2 regions of the Shewanella sp. MR-4 genome follow, and region 1 is predicted to be linked to the other one. Evidence: predicted binding sites of a transcription regulator. Region 1 holds the regulator's gene; the other holds the start of a gene.
What was found. The regulator MetJ, encoded in region 1, represses methionine synthesis genes. The targets are predictions, from matches to a motif close to TAGACGTCTAGACGTCTA.
Positions count from the first base shown of each region.

Region 2: the regulator MetJ is predicted to act here: its motif matches at 3,063-3,080, upstream of metE (5-methyltetrahydropteroyltriglutamate--homocysteine S-methyltransferase).

Region 1 covers NC_008321.1:4,110,228-4,117,010, reverse strand. Annotated here, with positions in the region: gene phsA (thiosulfate reductase PhsA) at 1-953, shown strand, start outside; gene SHEWMR4_RS17980 (4Fe-4S dicluster domain-containing protein) at 966-1,532, shown strand; gene nrfD (NrfD/PsrC family molybdoenzyme membrane anchor subunit) at 1,535-2,479, shown strand; gene SHEWMR4_RS17970 (sulfite exporter TauE/SafE family protein) at 2,593-3,336, opposite strand; gene metJ (met regulon transcriptional regulator MetJ) at 3,438-3,752, opposite strand; gene metB (cystathionine gamma-synthase) at 3,975-5,138, shown strand; gene SHEWMR4_RS17955 (bifunctional aspartate kinase/homoserine dehydrogenase II) at 5,150-6,783, shown strand, end outside.
Region 2 covers NC_008321.1:3,936,293-3,943,075, reverse strand. Annotated here, with positions in the region: gene SHEWMR4_RS17270 (TonB-dependent receptor) at 1-1,018, shown strand, start outside; gene SHEWMR4_RS17265 (HDOD domain-containing protein) at 1,297-2,025, shown strand; gene SHEWMR4_RS17260 (LysR family transcriptional regulator) at 2,085-2,990, opposite strand; gene metE (5-methyltetrahydropteroyltriglutamate--homocysteine S-methyltransferase) at 3,190-5,460, shown strand; gene SHEWMR4_RS17250 (CPBP family intramembrane glutamic endopeptidase) at 5,560-6,306, opposite strand; gene SHEWMR4_RS17245 (hypothetical protein) at 6,338-6,783, opposite strand, start outside.

The sequences.
Region 1 (6,783 bases):
CGATGACCGACAGGGCGCGTGTGGTTGAAGCCTTGAAAAAGCTCGACTTTGTAGCGGTTTGCGATGTGTATATCAGTGAAACTGCCGCCTATGCCGACGTGATTTTACCCGAGTCGACTTACCTTGAGCGTGATGAGGAAATCGCCGACAAGTCGGGTAAAAATCCCGCCTACTATGTGCGCCAACGCGTGGTGGAAACCTTGGGCGACACTAAGCCCTCATGGCAAATCTTTAAGGACATTGGCCATAAGCTAGGGCTAAGTGAATTCTACCCTTGGGATAACATGGAAACCCTGCAACTGCTGCAGGTGAATCGCGATACCGCACTGCTACGCCGCATCAAGGATGAAGGTTTTGTCAGCTTTGGTAAGCCCATCATGCTGCGCGAACCTAAGATGGTGGCCGAGTTTACTAAGGCCTACGCTAATGCCAAAGCCGTGGATGAAGACGGCACCTACGGCAGTTTGCTCAGCTTTAAAACCCCAAGTGGCAAGATTGAATTGACCTCAGCCAAGGTCGAGGCCATGGCGCCTGGACGCGGGGTGATTAAGTTCCGCGAAGTGCATTTGAAGAAAGCCGACGAGCTGTACTTTATCCAAGGCAAGGTCGCCGTGCATACCAATGGTGCGACTCACAATATCCCCATGTTAGCTAACCTGATGTCGGATAACGCCATTTGGGTGCATCCGGTCACGGCGGGCAAGTTAGGGATCAGCAATGGCGACCCGATTCGGTTAACCAGCAGCGTGGGTAGCGAAGAAGGCCACGCCTTAGTCACCCCGGGCATTCGCCCCGATACCGTGTTTGCCTATATGGGCTTTGGCTCTAAAAACAAAGAGTTGGTTAGAGCGACTGGTAAAGGCATCCACTGCGGAAACTTATTGCCCCATCAAACAGCCCCTGTGTGTGGCATGAATATTCATACGACAGGCGTCACGCTGGCAAAACGCTAATTGGAGGCTCAAATGACGAAAAGATATGTGATGGTGCACGATGAGAACAAGTGCATCGGCTGCCAAGCTTGTAACGTGGCCTGCCGCAGTGAAAACGGTGTCCCCGAGGGCGTGACTCGCTTACAAGTGCGCGTAGAGGGCCCCTTCGGCGAGATGCCACACCTGCACTTTAAGTACCACAGGGTATCGTGCCAGCAGTGTGAAGATGCGCCTTGTGTGAAGGTGTGTCCAACGGGGGCGGCCTATGTGGGTGAGGATGGGATTGTCTCCATCCATGGCGATAAGTGTGTGGGCTGTATGTACTGCGTGGCGGCGTGCCCCTACAAGGTGCGTTTTATGAATCCAGAAACCAAAGTGGCTGATAAGTGTAACTTCTGTAAGGACACGCGCTTAGCCCGAGGTGAAGAGCCCGCCTGTGTGACTGTGTGTCCGACCGATGCCTTAGTCTTTGGCGATGCCAACGATCCACAGAGTGAGGTCGCTATGCTACTCAACACTAAGATCACTTACCAAGATAAGACCCATTTAGGCACTCAGCCTAGGGTATATCGCGTTCCTACCAAAAGAGGGGGGATTTGATTATGAACAATACTTGGGGCGATATGGCGCAATATGATCCCGTTACTTGGCATTGGATCATCGCCGTGTATCTGTTTATGGCGGGCTTATCCGCCGGAAGTTTGCTGATTGGCATTGGTCTGCGTTGGTTTAATAAGGAGCAAGCGCAGGGTGAGACGAGTATTCTCAAGGCCGCTGCTATTATTGGCCCAGTGGCCATTTGCCTAGGCTTGGCATGTTTAGTGTTTGATTTAACGAAGCCTTTCCATTTTTGGCTGATTTTAATCAACTACAACTTCCAGTCTGTAATGGCAATTGGGGTGTTAGCGCTACTGGCTTACTCCCCCTTGGCATTTGCCTACGCGATTCTTGTGCTGCGCGATGAGCTGCCAAAGTGGGGCTTAGGTTTCCTCGTGCCTATCGCTAAGCTGCTGATGCCCTTTAGAAAACCGATTGAAGTGCTGCTGTTTATCCTCGCGATTGGCGTAGGTGCTTATACTGGCTTCTTAATTTCGGCCATGAATGCCTATCCGATGTTGAACACTGCGGTATTGCCAGCGCTGTTTTTAGTCTCTGGTTTATCGGCGGGCGCGGCGGCTAATGCGGTGCTGGCGCTGGTGATGTTCAAGACCGATAGCCACGACAAGACCTTAGCCAAAATGCATGGCTTAGAGCTGCCAGTGATGGCAATCGAAATCATGTTCCTGTTTATGTTGTTCTGCGCCTTGTACTTTAAGGGCGGAGCGGCAGCTGCGGCGCTAGCATCACTCACCTCTGGCGTGTGGGCGAGCGTATTCTGGATTGGCGTGGTCGGGATTGGTTTTGGTATTCCGCTGTTGTTTATGCTGTTGCCGACCGCGACTCGCCACAGCAAGGGGGCGATGATTATGGTGGCCTGCGCCAGCTTAACCGGTGTGTTAGCACTGAGACACTTTATTGTATATGCGGGACAAAGCTATCTAAGTTAGTGTTTTGGTTCAATGCAATATCGATGGGATACATCACCTATCCCCTGCAAGCAAAAAGCACCGATTAACGGTGCTTTTTTATGGGGGCGATTAGCAGGATTTTATTGCGGTAATTATTGCGGCAATAGCTCAATCACAGATTTCACCGTGAGCACTAAGGCGCTGATAGCGCAGAGGGCTAAGGTGGCCATCTTGGTCTTATGCTTATCCACATTCCCCACCAGTTTGCCTGCCACTAAATAGCCTAAAAACACTGATGGCAACAGCATCAGGGATAACCATAAATGCTTGATTTCGAGCAGACCCGTCACCCCAAGAATGACCAGGGCTATGGTCGAGCTGAAGATAAAGAAGGCTGACAATGCGGCGCGAAATTTGGAGGCATCCTTACCCGCCAACAGAATCGCCATCGGCGGACCACCAATGGCGGCGATATTACCGAAGATCCCCGAGACCACGCCCGCGCCAAACAGGGTTGCTTTGTTCACGGGAAGAGTCAATTTATACAGGCTCAGCACCACGGCGACTGCCACAATGCCAGCAATCGCCAGACCAAGAATCGGCTGCGGCGCAAACAGTAGCAGGCTGGCACCGATAAAACCTCCGGGCACTCGACCGATGAGCGCATATTGCAAACCATTGAATTCTAAATGGCCGCGTTCACGCAGCAGGGTGAGTAGGGCGATGGAAAAACCCATCACAATCACAGGGGCGGGCACTAATTCGGGGTCGACAATATACAGCAACGGGCTCGCCACCACGGCAAGGCCAAAGCCAATCAGACTCTGGGTGAGGGCACCTAAAAACACAATCACAGACGCAATGGCGAGCGTTTGTGGATCTATCAAGGAGAACATAGGATTCCATCAAAACAAAATAGGGATCGTTACTCTAACCCATCAAGCAAGATGAGTATTAACGATCCCTAATGATAAGTAGGATATTGGACGCTTAAGCGTTATTCCATATCTTCCCACTCGATCCCCATCTCGTCCATCAACCGTTTCGCTTCGGCGGGAATGCTGTCTGGGCAATCCTTCGATAGATCGGCATCATTAGGCAGAGGCTGGCCGGTGTAGGCATGCAAAAACGCTTCACACAAAAGTTCGCTATTCGTCGCGTGGCGCAGGTTGTTGACCTGACGACGGGTACGTTCATCCGTGAGGACTTTTAGCACTTTGAGCGGAATAGACACAGTAATTTTCTTTACTTGTTCATTCTTCTTGCCATGTTCAGCATAGGGGCTGATGTATTCCCCATTCCATTCAGTCATTGACTCACCTGTTATAACGCTAAATTCGGGGCAGATTTTAAACCCTTACAGATTACAGTCAAATTATTGCTACTATTTCTTAGTGATTGCAAACAGATTTCTTTATGTTTAGACGTCTAAACGTCTTAACGCCTATTGACGATGCCACTGGGCTTAGGTACATTTAGACGTCCAGACATCTCTTTGCGAACTTAGGAGTTCCCGATGACCGCAGGCAAATTAGTGACCGAACGTCAATTAGCCACATTAGCAGTGCGTCAGGGTATCGAAAGCGATACTCAGCATGGCGCGGTGGTGCCGCCAATTTACCTGTCGACTAATTACGCCTTCGATGGTCATAAAAATCCTCGCGAATTTGATTACAGTCGTTCCGGCAATCCTACCCGCAGCATCTTAGGTGATGCCTTAGCTAAGCTGGAAAAGGGCGCAACTGGCGTGGTGACTTGCACTGGCATGGCAGCCATTACCTTAGTCACTACCTTGCTCGGCCCAGATGACTTGCTGGTGGTTCCACACGATTGTTACGGCGGTTCGTACCGTTTATTCACCAACCTCGCGAAAAAAGGCCAATTTAAACTGCTGGTGGTCGATCAAACCGATGCTCAAGCGCTTGAGCAAGCCATCGCCCAGCAACCTAAGATGGTATGGATTGAAACCCCCTCTAACCCTCTGCTGCGAGTCGTCGATATCGAAGCTATCGCCAAGGCGAGCCACGCAGTGGGCGCTTTAGTGGTAGTGGACAACACTTTCCTCTCGCCCATTTTGCAGCAACCGCTGTTACTCGGTGCCGATATCGTTATCCACTCCACCACTAAGTACATCAATGGTCACAGCGATGTGGTGGGCGGCGCGGTGATCGCCAAAGATCCTCAACTCGGTGAGACCTTACATTGGTGGTCGAACACTTTAGGTTTAACTGGGTCTGCCTTCGACAGTTATCAAACCCTGCGGGGTCTGCGTACCTTAGCCGTGCGCATTCGCGAGCACCAAAGCAATGCCCAGCGTATTCTGGACGTGCTGACGAGCAGCCCTGTGGTGAGCAAAGTGTATTACCCAGGACTTGCGGATCACCCCGGCCATGCCATTGCCGCCAAGCAGCAAAAAGGCTTTGGCGCTATGCTGAGTTTTGAGCTTAAGGGCGGCGAGGCCGAAGTGGTCGCCTTTTTAGATGCCTTAAGTTTATTCAGCGTGGCCGAGAGCTTAGGTGGCGTTGAGAGTCTCGTGGCCGTGCCCGCGACTATGACCCATAGGGCGATGGAGCCCCAAGCGCGTTATGAAGCTGGCATTAAAGACACCCTATTACGTTTGTCGGTTGGTATTGAAGATGCCGACGACTTAGTTGCAGATATTCAAGCAGGATTGGCCGCCGTTGCGGCTTGTCAGTAGAGGAATTCGAGATGGCACGTTGTCACTTACATAAATTTGGTGGTTCCAGCTTAGCCGATGCCGATTGTTATCGCCGAGTCGCCCATATTCTGTTAACCCATGGTCATAGTGATGATCTGGTGGTGGTGTCTGCCGCGGGTAAAACCACTAACTTTTTATATAAATTATTGTCCCTGCGCGATAGCAACCAATTATGGCAAGAAGAGTTGCAAGTTCTTATCAGCTATCAGCAAGGCTTGATTGAGCAGCTGTTATCCAATGAGCAAGCGCGGGATCTGCGTGAGCGTTTAACCACGGATAAAGCTCAGTTAATCAGTCTATTATCTTTAGATTCCCGTAACGATTACCAAATTAGCCATGTGGTGAGCTTTGGTGAGCGTTGGTCGGCGCGCTTAATGGCGGCGCTGCTGCGCGAATCGGGTGTGGCCGCAAGTCATGTGGATGCCTGCTCGATTCTCGTGGCCGATGAGGCCGCCGTACCGCAAATTCGCGTGCAAGAATCCCGCGCCAAAGTACAAGCCTTACTGGCCGCGCATCCTAACGAGCGTTTAGTGATCACCGGTTTTATCTGTGCCAACGAGCGTGGCGATACCTTGCTATTGGGTCGCAATGGCTCTGACTTTAGCGCCAGCTTAATTGCTAGCCTTGCCGACATTGAGCGCGTGACCATTTGGACCGACGTTGAAGGGGTATTTAACGCTGATCCGAATAAGATCAACGATGCGAAATTACTCAAGAGCATGTCCCTCGCCGAAGCAGACCGCTTGGCACGTTTAGGTTCGCCTGTTTTGCATTCGCGCACTTTGCAGCCGCTGTTTAACACCGAGGTGAGCCTCGCCGTACGTTCAAGCTACGCCTCCCATACCGACTTTACCCTGATTGCTCCCCACAGCTCCTCGGCGAGTGCGCCTGTGGTGACTAACCTCAATGCCGTGGTGTTATTTGGCTTTAAGATCGCGGGCGATGTGGCCAGTCTGCTCGAGCAATTAGTCGAAGCAGGGTTAACGCCACTGGCCCATTGGGTATCGGCGCATCAACGGCTTGAGCTTGCCTATACCGCTGAAAACCAAAAACAAGTACAAAAATTATTGGATGCGCAGGCCGAAGCCCTCGGCATTAAAGATCTGCAAATTAATACCGAACTCGGTTTAGTGGCGCTTGTGAGTGCCGATGCCGAGCATTATCGCCGCAGCTTTGCCCGTTTACTGAGCCGCGACGCTAAGCCCTTGTTCAGTGGTGACTTAAGTTTGGTGACCTTAGTACCGCAGTCGCAGGTTAATCTGCTGACGCAAAAAGTGCATCGCCGCTGCGCCGGTCCACGCAAACGCATTGGCGTATTGCTGCTGGGTGTTGGCAATATTGGCGAGGCGTGGGTGAAGCTGTTTAAGTCAGTTTCTCCCTCATTAAATCAAGAGCTTGAAGCGCGTGTCGAACTTGTCGGTTTGGTGAGTTCCAGCAAAGCCCTGATCAAGTCTACGGCTGTGGATTTGGAAAACTGGCAGCAGGAATTCGATGCCGAGGCAACACCTTGGCAATATGAGCACTTATTCGAACAATTAGAACAACTTAACTGCGATGAACTGATTGCATTAGATATCAGTGCCAGCGCCAGTTTGACCCTACAATACCCAGAGTTTTTTGAGCG
Region 2 (6,783 bases), 170 kb from region 1:
GCTGCTGATGTTTAGCCCTAAAGCACTCGCTAATTACAGCACCCGTCAAGGTGAGCTAAACCTAGTCACTGGTTTGGATATCAGCCGCGGTAAGGCCGAGTTTGACTCTATGGCGCGCAGCAACGTGCAGGAAATGCAAAGTGCTTACCTGCAAGCCACTGTGCCATTAAGCCACACCTTAAGCTATGTGGTGGGTGGCCGTTATGCGCGGGTGACCGACGATCTGGTCGATGGCAATGTGTATCCAAACGGCATCGATTTAGATGAAGATGCGACCGCATTCGAGTTCGGTTTAAATTACCGTCCGAGCGCCGAGCACAGATTCTATCTGCGTGGCGATGAAAACTTCCGCTTTGCTAAGGTCGATGAGCAAGCCTACACCCCGAAAGATGTGTATGGCTTAAAGCCGCAGACAGGCCGTTCCTATGAGGCAGGTTGGGATTGGACTGTGGCGAGCCAAAGCCTACGCGTCAGCCTATATCGCCTCGATTTAGAAGATGAAATCGTCTTCGATCCGAGTGCTGAAAAACCAGTTGGTGGCAGTTTCCAAGGCGCCAACGTCAATGCCGATGCTTCACGCCGCTATGGCGCGAGTGCCGATTGGGATTGGCAGGTCACTCAAGCCCTCACCTTAGGCTTGGAATATAACTATATCGATGCCGAATTTACCGACGGGGTGAATGATGGCAAGCAATTGTCTTGGGTGGCTGAACATACGGGACGCGGTTATGTCAGCATGGATTTTGCCGAGCATTTCCAAGTATTTGCCGAGGCGATTTACACGGGCGATCGTTTTATTGAAGGCGATAACGGCAACGAAGGCGATAAATTATCTAGCTATGTCTTAGGTAATCTAGCCCTTAACTATACCCGTGATGCTTGGTTAGCGAGCCTGCGTATCGATAACCTGTTTGATAAAGAGTATGTTAGCTCGGGTTACTACGGTGGCATTTGGGGTGATAGCTATTACTCAGGCCGAGGCCGTGATATTCGCTTTACCTTAGGCTATCGTTTCTAAGCTCGGTTCAATAGTGAATCTTTAAAGCCAGACTCAGTCTGGCTTTATTATTTCTGTTGTTTGGGGATGCGCAGAGAAAAATCTATCTTCTCGGTGTATTCTTTATAGGTTCAGCCTATTTTGAGATGAGTTAAGTCGTTGCTTGTGCTGTAGATCACTGCATATAACGCATTGTCACAATTATTCTACGACTTAGGGCTGAAATTCTTTGTAGTTTGGGTATGATGTGAGCGGTATTCGAATCATCTTATAGCTAATTAACAGGTGTAAAGTGTCTTATGACAGATCTTGAGCAACAGGTTTTTACTCAAGTGAGAGCCATCATAGCGAATGAAGAGCAAGTGATCGGTCGCCGTGGGATCTTAATTCCACTCAAAAAAGCGATCCTAGCCGAAGGCGACATTCGTAATGTGATCGATATTATTTCGAGCGATCCCGCATTAGCTGCCCACATGTTGATGCGCAGTAATTCGGCGCAGGCTTCAGGTGTAGTAAATCCTAAATCTCGCTCCTTAAAAGACGCCCTAATCCGTTTAGGCCAGGTCAATATTTATCGTTATGCCTTCACCTTCTATTTGAAAGAACGCCTCGATGAATTGCCCCAACCCTATAAGAAGTTGGTACAAGGTTATTGGAAACTCACGGAAAATATCGCTACCGATGCGGTCGACAGCCTAGTCGATATGCCGGATGTCGATGTTGACCCCGATGAAGTACAAACCTTGGCGCTGTTTAGTGTATTCGGGCAAATCATTGCCTTAACCGCCTTTGCTTACTTAAATGCCAGCTCTGAGCAATCTTTCCCGTTAAGCGTGATTAAGTCATTGATTGATAATCAGCAGCAGACCTTAACCATCGAAGCCTTTGAGGCTTTAGATCTCGATCAGGATCTGCGCCAAGAGTTTATGATCGCCCACAATCTGCGCCAGACCCGTAATCAAAATTCTCCAGGGTTAATCCTGCGCCGTGTGCTCTCGATGCGCGGTATGTTACTCAACCCGCTCTAAGCACTGCTCATAAAAACAAAGCCTGCAATTGCAGGCTTTTTTATGCTGTTTTGACGGCACTAATTGGATTTTTGCTGACGCGCTAAGCCTTCGCTTGCCACCAGTTGCAGCCAGTTTTGCACTAAGGCCGAGTTCGCGCTGTGGCGGCGATAGGCCCCAAATAGTGGTCGCTTTAAGCCTTCTTGGCCGAGTTTGACTGAAGCTAAACTCAAACCATGTCCCTCATTGATTGACCAGTTGGGCAGGGCGGCGATACCGTCCTTACAGGCGATGCGTTGAAGTAACATCATGGTCAAATCGCAGGTCTTTTGCTCGCCGGCTTCAACGCCTGCGGGTTCTAAAAAGTGGCGATAAATATCTAAACGCGCCAGTGGCACTGGGTAGCTGATAATGGGTAAGCGGGCCAATTGCTTAGGCGTAACATAGGCTTCTTTCGCTAAGGGATGATCCTTGGCAACCACTAACTTCACTTCAAAATCAAACAAATGCTGATAGGCGAGCGAGTGTCCCGGTACGGGATCTGAGGTCAGTACTATATCGAGTTCGCCCATCTCTAAGGCATTGAGCGAATCGAATAGATGACGGCTCGATAGATCTAACTCGGCCTGCGGATGATCTTGCCTAAATTGCTCCATCACTGGCATTAACCAGCGAAAACAGCTGTGGCATTCAATCCCCACTCTGAGCTGATTGGTCTCTGTCTCTAGGCCATTTTTCAGATCCGTTTCCGTTTCTAACACCTTAGGCAGGATCTCTTCGGCGAGGTGCAGTAGCCGTGCGCCTTCTTGAGTAAAGGAGAGGGGTTTGCTTTTACGCACAAAAATGGGCGAATTAATTCGTTGCTCTAACTCCTTAATTTGATGGGAGAGAGCCGATTGAGTGACAAAACGTTTTTTGGCTGCGCCCGCCAAGCTGCCACTTTCCTTCAGTGCCATTAAGGTTCGCAGATGTCTTAGTTCGATCATGATCACTCCAAGTGAATTTCGCTCATGTTGTGCTTGAAATCAATTCGGTTGCTGGCATAGAGACTATCACAATAAACTTCTAGACGTCCAGACGCCCGTTGTGATTTATCCAGACTTAAATGCGAAAAGTTGCCCAGAAACACAATCTGGTGGGTGCTAGTGCCGAATATGGCTTATCTCAAATAAAGGAAGATATGGTATGCAATTAAACAGTCTTGGTTTTCCCCGTATCGGGCGTCGTCGTGAACTGAAATTTGCCCTCGAAAAATACTGGCGTGGTGAGAGCACTCAAGCCGAGCTGCATGAGGTGGCCAAGGAGTTACGTCGTACCCATTGGCAATGGCAAGTCGCCGCTGGGATCGAGCAAGTGCCAGTGGGTGATTTTGCCTTTTACGATCAAGTGTTAACCCTGAGTGCGACCCTAAACGCCATTCCAGATCGTCACCGTGGCGAGGGCGCTATCGATCTTGATACCTTATTCCGCGTTGCCCGTGGCCGTGCGCCAACTGGCACCGATGCGCCAGCCTCGGAAATGACTAAGTATTTCAACACTAACTATCACTACTTAGTGCCAGAACTTAAGCAAGACCAAGTGTTCTCTATCGCCTATGAGCAGTTTTTTGATGAAGTCGCCGAGGCGCAGGCGCTGGGTTATCAAGCCAAGCCCGTGCTGTTAGGCCCTGTGAGTTACTTGTATCTGGCAAAAACCGTGGGTCAGGATTTCGATAAACTCAGCCTATTGCCCAATCTGTTAAAGGCCTATGCCGACATACTTGCGCGTTTTGCCGCGCAGGGCGTGACTTGGGTACAGCTTGAGGAGCCGGTTCTGGCTCTCGAATTAGCCGCCGATTGGCAAGCTGCGATTAGCGAAGCTTATCAAGCGCTTAAAACGGCTCAAGTGAAGATTTTACTCACCAGCTACTATGGCAGCATCAGTCATCATCAGGCGCTGGTTTCCGCGCTGCCGGTGGCGGGTCTGCACCTCGATTTAGTAACAGCCCCTGAACAATTGGCCTTGTTTGCCAATGCCTTAAGACCAGATCAAATTCTGTCGGCGGGTGTAGTTAATGGCCGTAACGTGTGGGCAGCAGAGGTTGACCTGATTGTCGAGCGTATCGGTAGTGTTGCCCGAGACTTAGGAGCGCGCCTATGGATTGGCACCTCCTGTTCACTGCTTCACAGCCCTGTAGATTTAGAGGTGGAGACGACGCTCACGCCGACGCTACGTCAGCAGCTCGCATTTGCTAAGCAAAAGCTGTTGGAGCTGGCTAATGTGCGCCAATTGCTGCTGGCGCCTGAGTCTGTCGCGGCCAAAGAGATAGTTAACACCTGTGTGGCACGCCGTGAGGCTAAGGCTCAGGCGGCGGATGCTAAAGTGATCGCCCGTGTCGCTGCGCTGATCCCAGCCGACTATGAACGTGTGAGCGAATTTACTGAGCGCCAAGCGGTGCAGCAGCGTAAGTATCGTTTGCCATTACTGCCAACGACCACTATTGGCTCATTCCCACAAACGCCTGCTATCCGTGGCTTACGTAGCCGTTGGCGCAAAGGGGAGCTAAGCGATGCTCAATATACCGAGCAGTTGCAGCAAGTGACCCGCGATACCATAGACCGTCAGCTCAAACTCGGTATCGATGTACTAGTTCATGGTGAGGCCGAGCGTAATGACATGGTGGAATACTTCGGCGAGCAGCTTGAAGGCGTGGGCTTTACCAAAAATGGTTGGGTGCAGAGTTATGGTTCTCGCTGCGTTAAGCCGCCGTTGATTTATGGTGATGTGAGCCGCCCTAAGGCTATGACGGTTGAGTGGGCCGAATTCGCCCAAAGCCTGACGGACAAACCCGTCAAAGGCATGCTAACTGGCCCTGTGACGATTCTACATTGGTCGTTTGCCCGTGAAGATATCAGCCGCGATACCATTGCTACCCAATTGGCGCTGGCGATTCGTGATGAAGTGGTGGATTTACAAAATGCAGGCATTGGCATTATCCAAATTGATGAGCCAGCTTTCCGCGAAGGTCTGCCATTAAAGCAAAGCGAGTGGCAAGCTTACTTAGATTGGGCGGTGAATGCTTTTAAACTGAGTGCGGCGGGGGTTGTGGATGAAACCCAAATCCACACCCATATGTGCTACAGCGAGTTTAACGACACGATTGCGGCCATTGCCGCCATGGATGCGGATGTTATCACCATCGAGACCTCGCGTTCACGCATGGAACTGCTCAACGCCTTTGAAGATTTTGAATATCCAAATGAAATTGGCCCAGGCGTTTACGATATCCACTCGCCAAATACCCCAAGTGTTGAGGCCATGGTGCACCTTATCGAAAAAGCGGCGCAAAAAGTGCCTGTGCGCCAACTGTGGGTTAACCCCGATTGCGGCCTTAAGACCCGCACTTGGGATGAGGTAGAACCCGCACTGAAGAACATGGTCGATGCGACCCGCGAACTGCGTCGCCGCCTCGGCTAAGCGCTGTAAAATCTGCAATCTATGCCTCTTTGGCATAGCGTAAAAAAAGGGATACCTTAGGTATCCCTTTTTATTAACGAGTTGTGAGTCATTCAGTCGCTACTTTAGTAATAGTGCCACACTGAATAGGGTCCAATCGTTGATGATGTGTGCGCCTGTAGAGACAAGGATATTTTTTGTTTTCAAGTAGGCGAGTAACAGTATGATTCTCGCTGTACCGATCACAATCAGGCATTGAACCCAATTCCATTGATACGTGGGTAGATGCACCATGCCAAACAATATTGCTGAACCTATCCAAGCGATAATAATGGCGGTTTTGCGTTGGACGCCAAAATGAGTGTGGAGCAACCACATTAAGGCTAAAAATGGAAAGACAGTGATAATCTCTTCACCGAAGAGTTGCGGAATAGTGCGTAAAAAGAATTGCAGTGTTTCCCCTATATCCTGATGACGGAGCATTTCAAACACAGGATTAGCGGTTGCGCCCACAGTGTCTATTACCATCTTACCGATGACTAAAGTGACCACTATGTTGAGAAGGGCAACCAAAAACATCCACCCAACCGCTTTTAAGTCAAGCTTGTCAAAAATTAATCGCCAATGCTCACCAACAATAAGGTAAAACATACAGAGCGGAATACCAGGAAAGAGAATGGTACTTACCCAATCTCGTCCTGGATATGCTCCAAAAGGGTAAGGAGATACCAAGCTAATAAAGCCTAGTATCGCCCCTAAGATTAACAGCGCCCACTGACCAGCGGTTAAGCTTATCGGCTTGCCATTATAAAATGGGAAGTCAGTCATCGCTCTCATACTTTGCTCTTGCTTGCCAGTTAATATCATTTGTTACCCTTTATTTAGTGACTGTAGTCGCTTATTTACGACCACAATCGAAAGCGGGGGAATCCGTGATTGTTTCGTATTTACCATCAAAAGTGACTACCGTGAGACACTTATGCTGTGACTTATTCCACCAGAAGCCCCAGATACGATCTGGACCTTTTTGAGACTTGATGAACTCATAGCCATGGCTTTCCAGTACTCTTTCACCTCCGCTAGCCCTTCCTCCCACAAGATTTTGAATATCATTTGAGTTGTTACTATTGTTGTTTGCATGGTGGCGAACACTGTGATGTCTTGCTTCATCAGTATTCTCGTCATCACAAAACTTATTGTTTTGGTGATTCGCATAGGAGGCGTATTTTCCATCCTTGGTGGTGACAGCAATACAGTTTTGCTTATTTGGATTCCACCAATAGCTGACTTTACTGTGATTAAGCGTTTTGGTGCTGCGGTGGAAATAGCCTAGGTCTTGGAGTT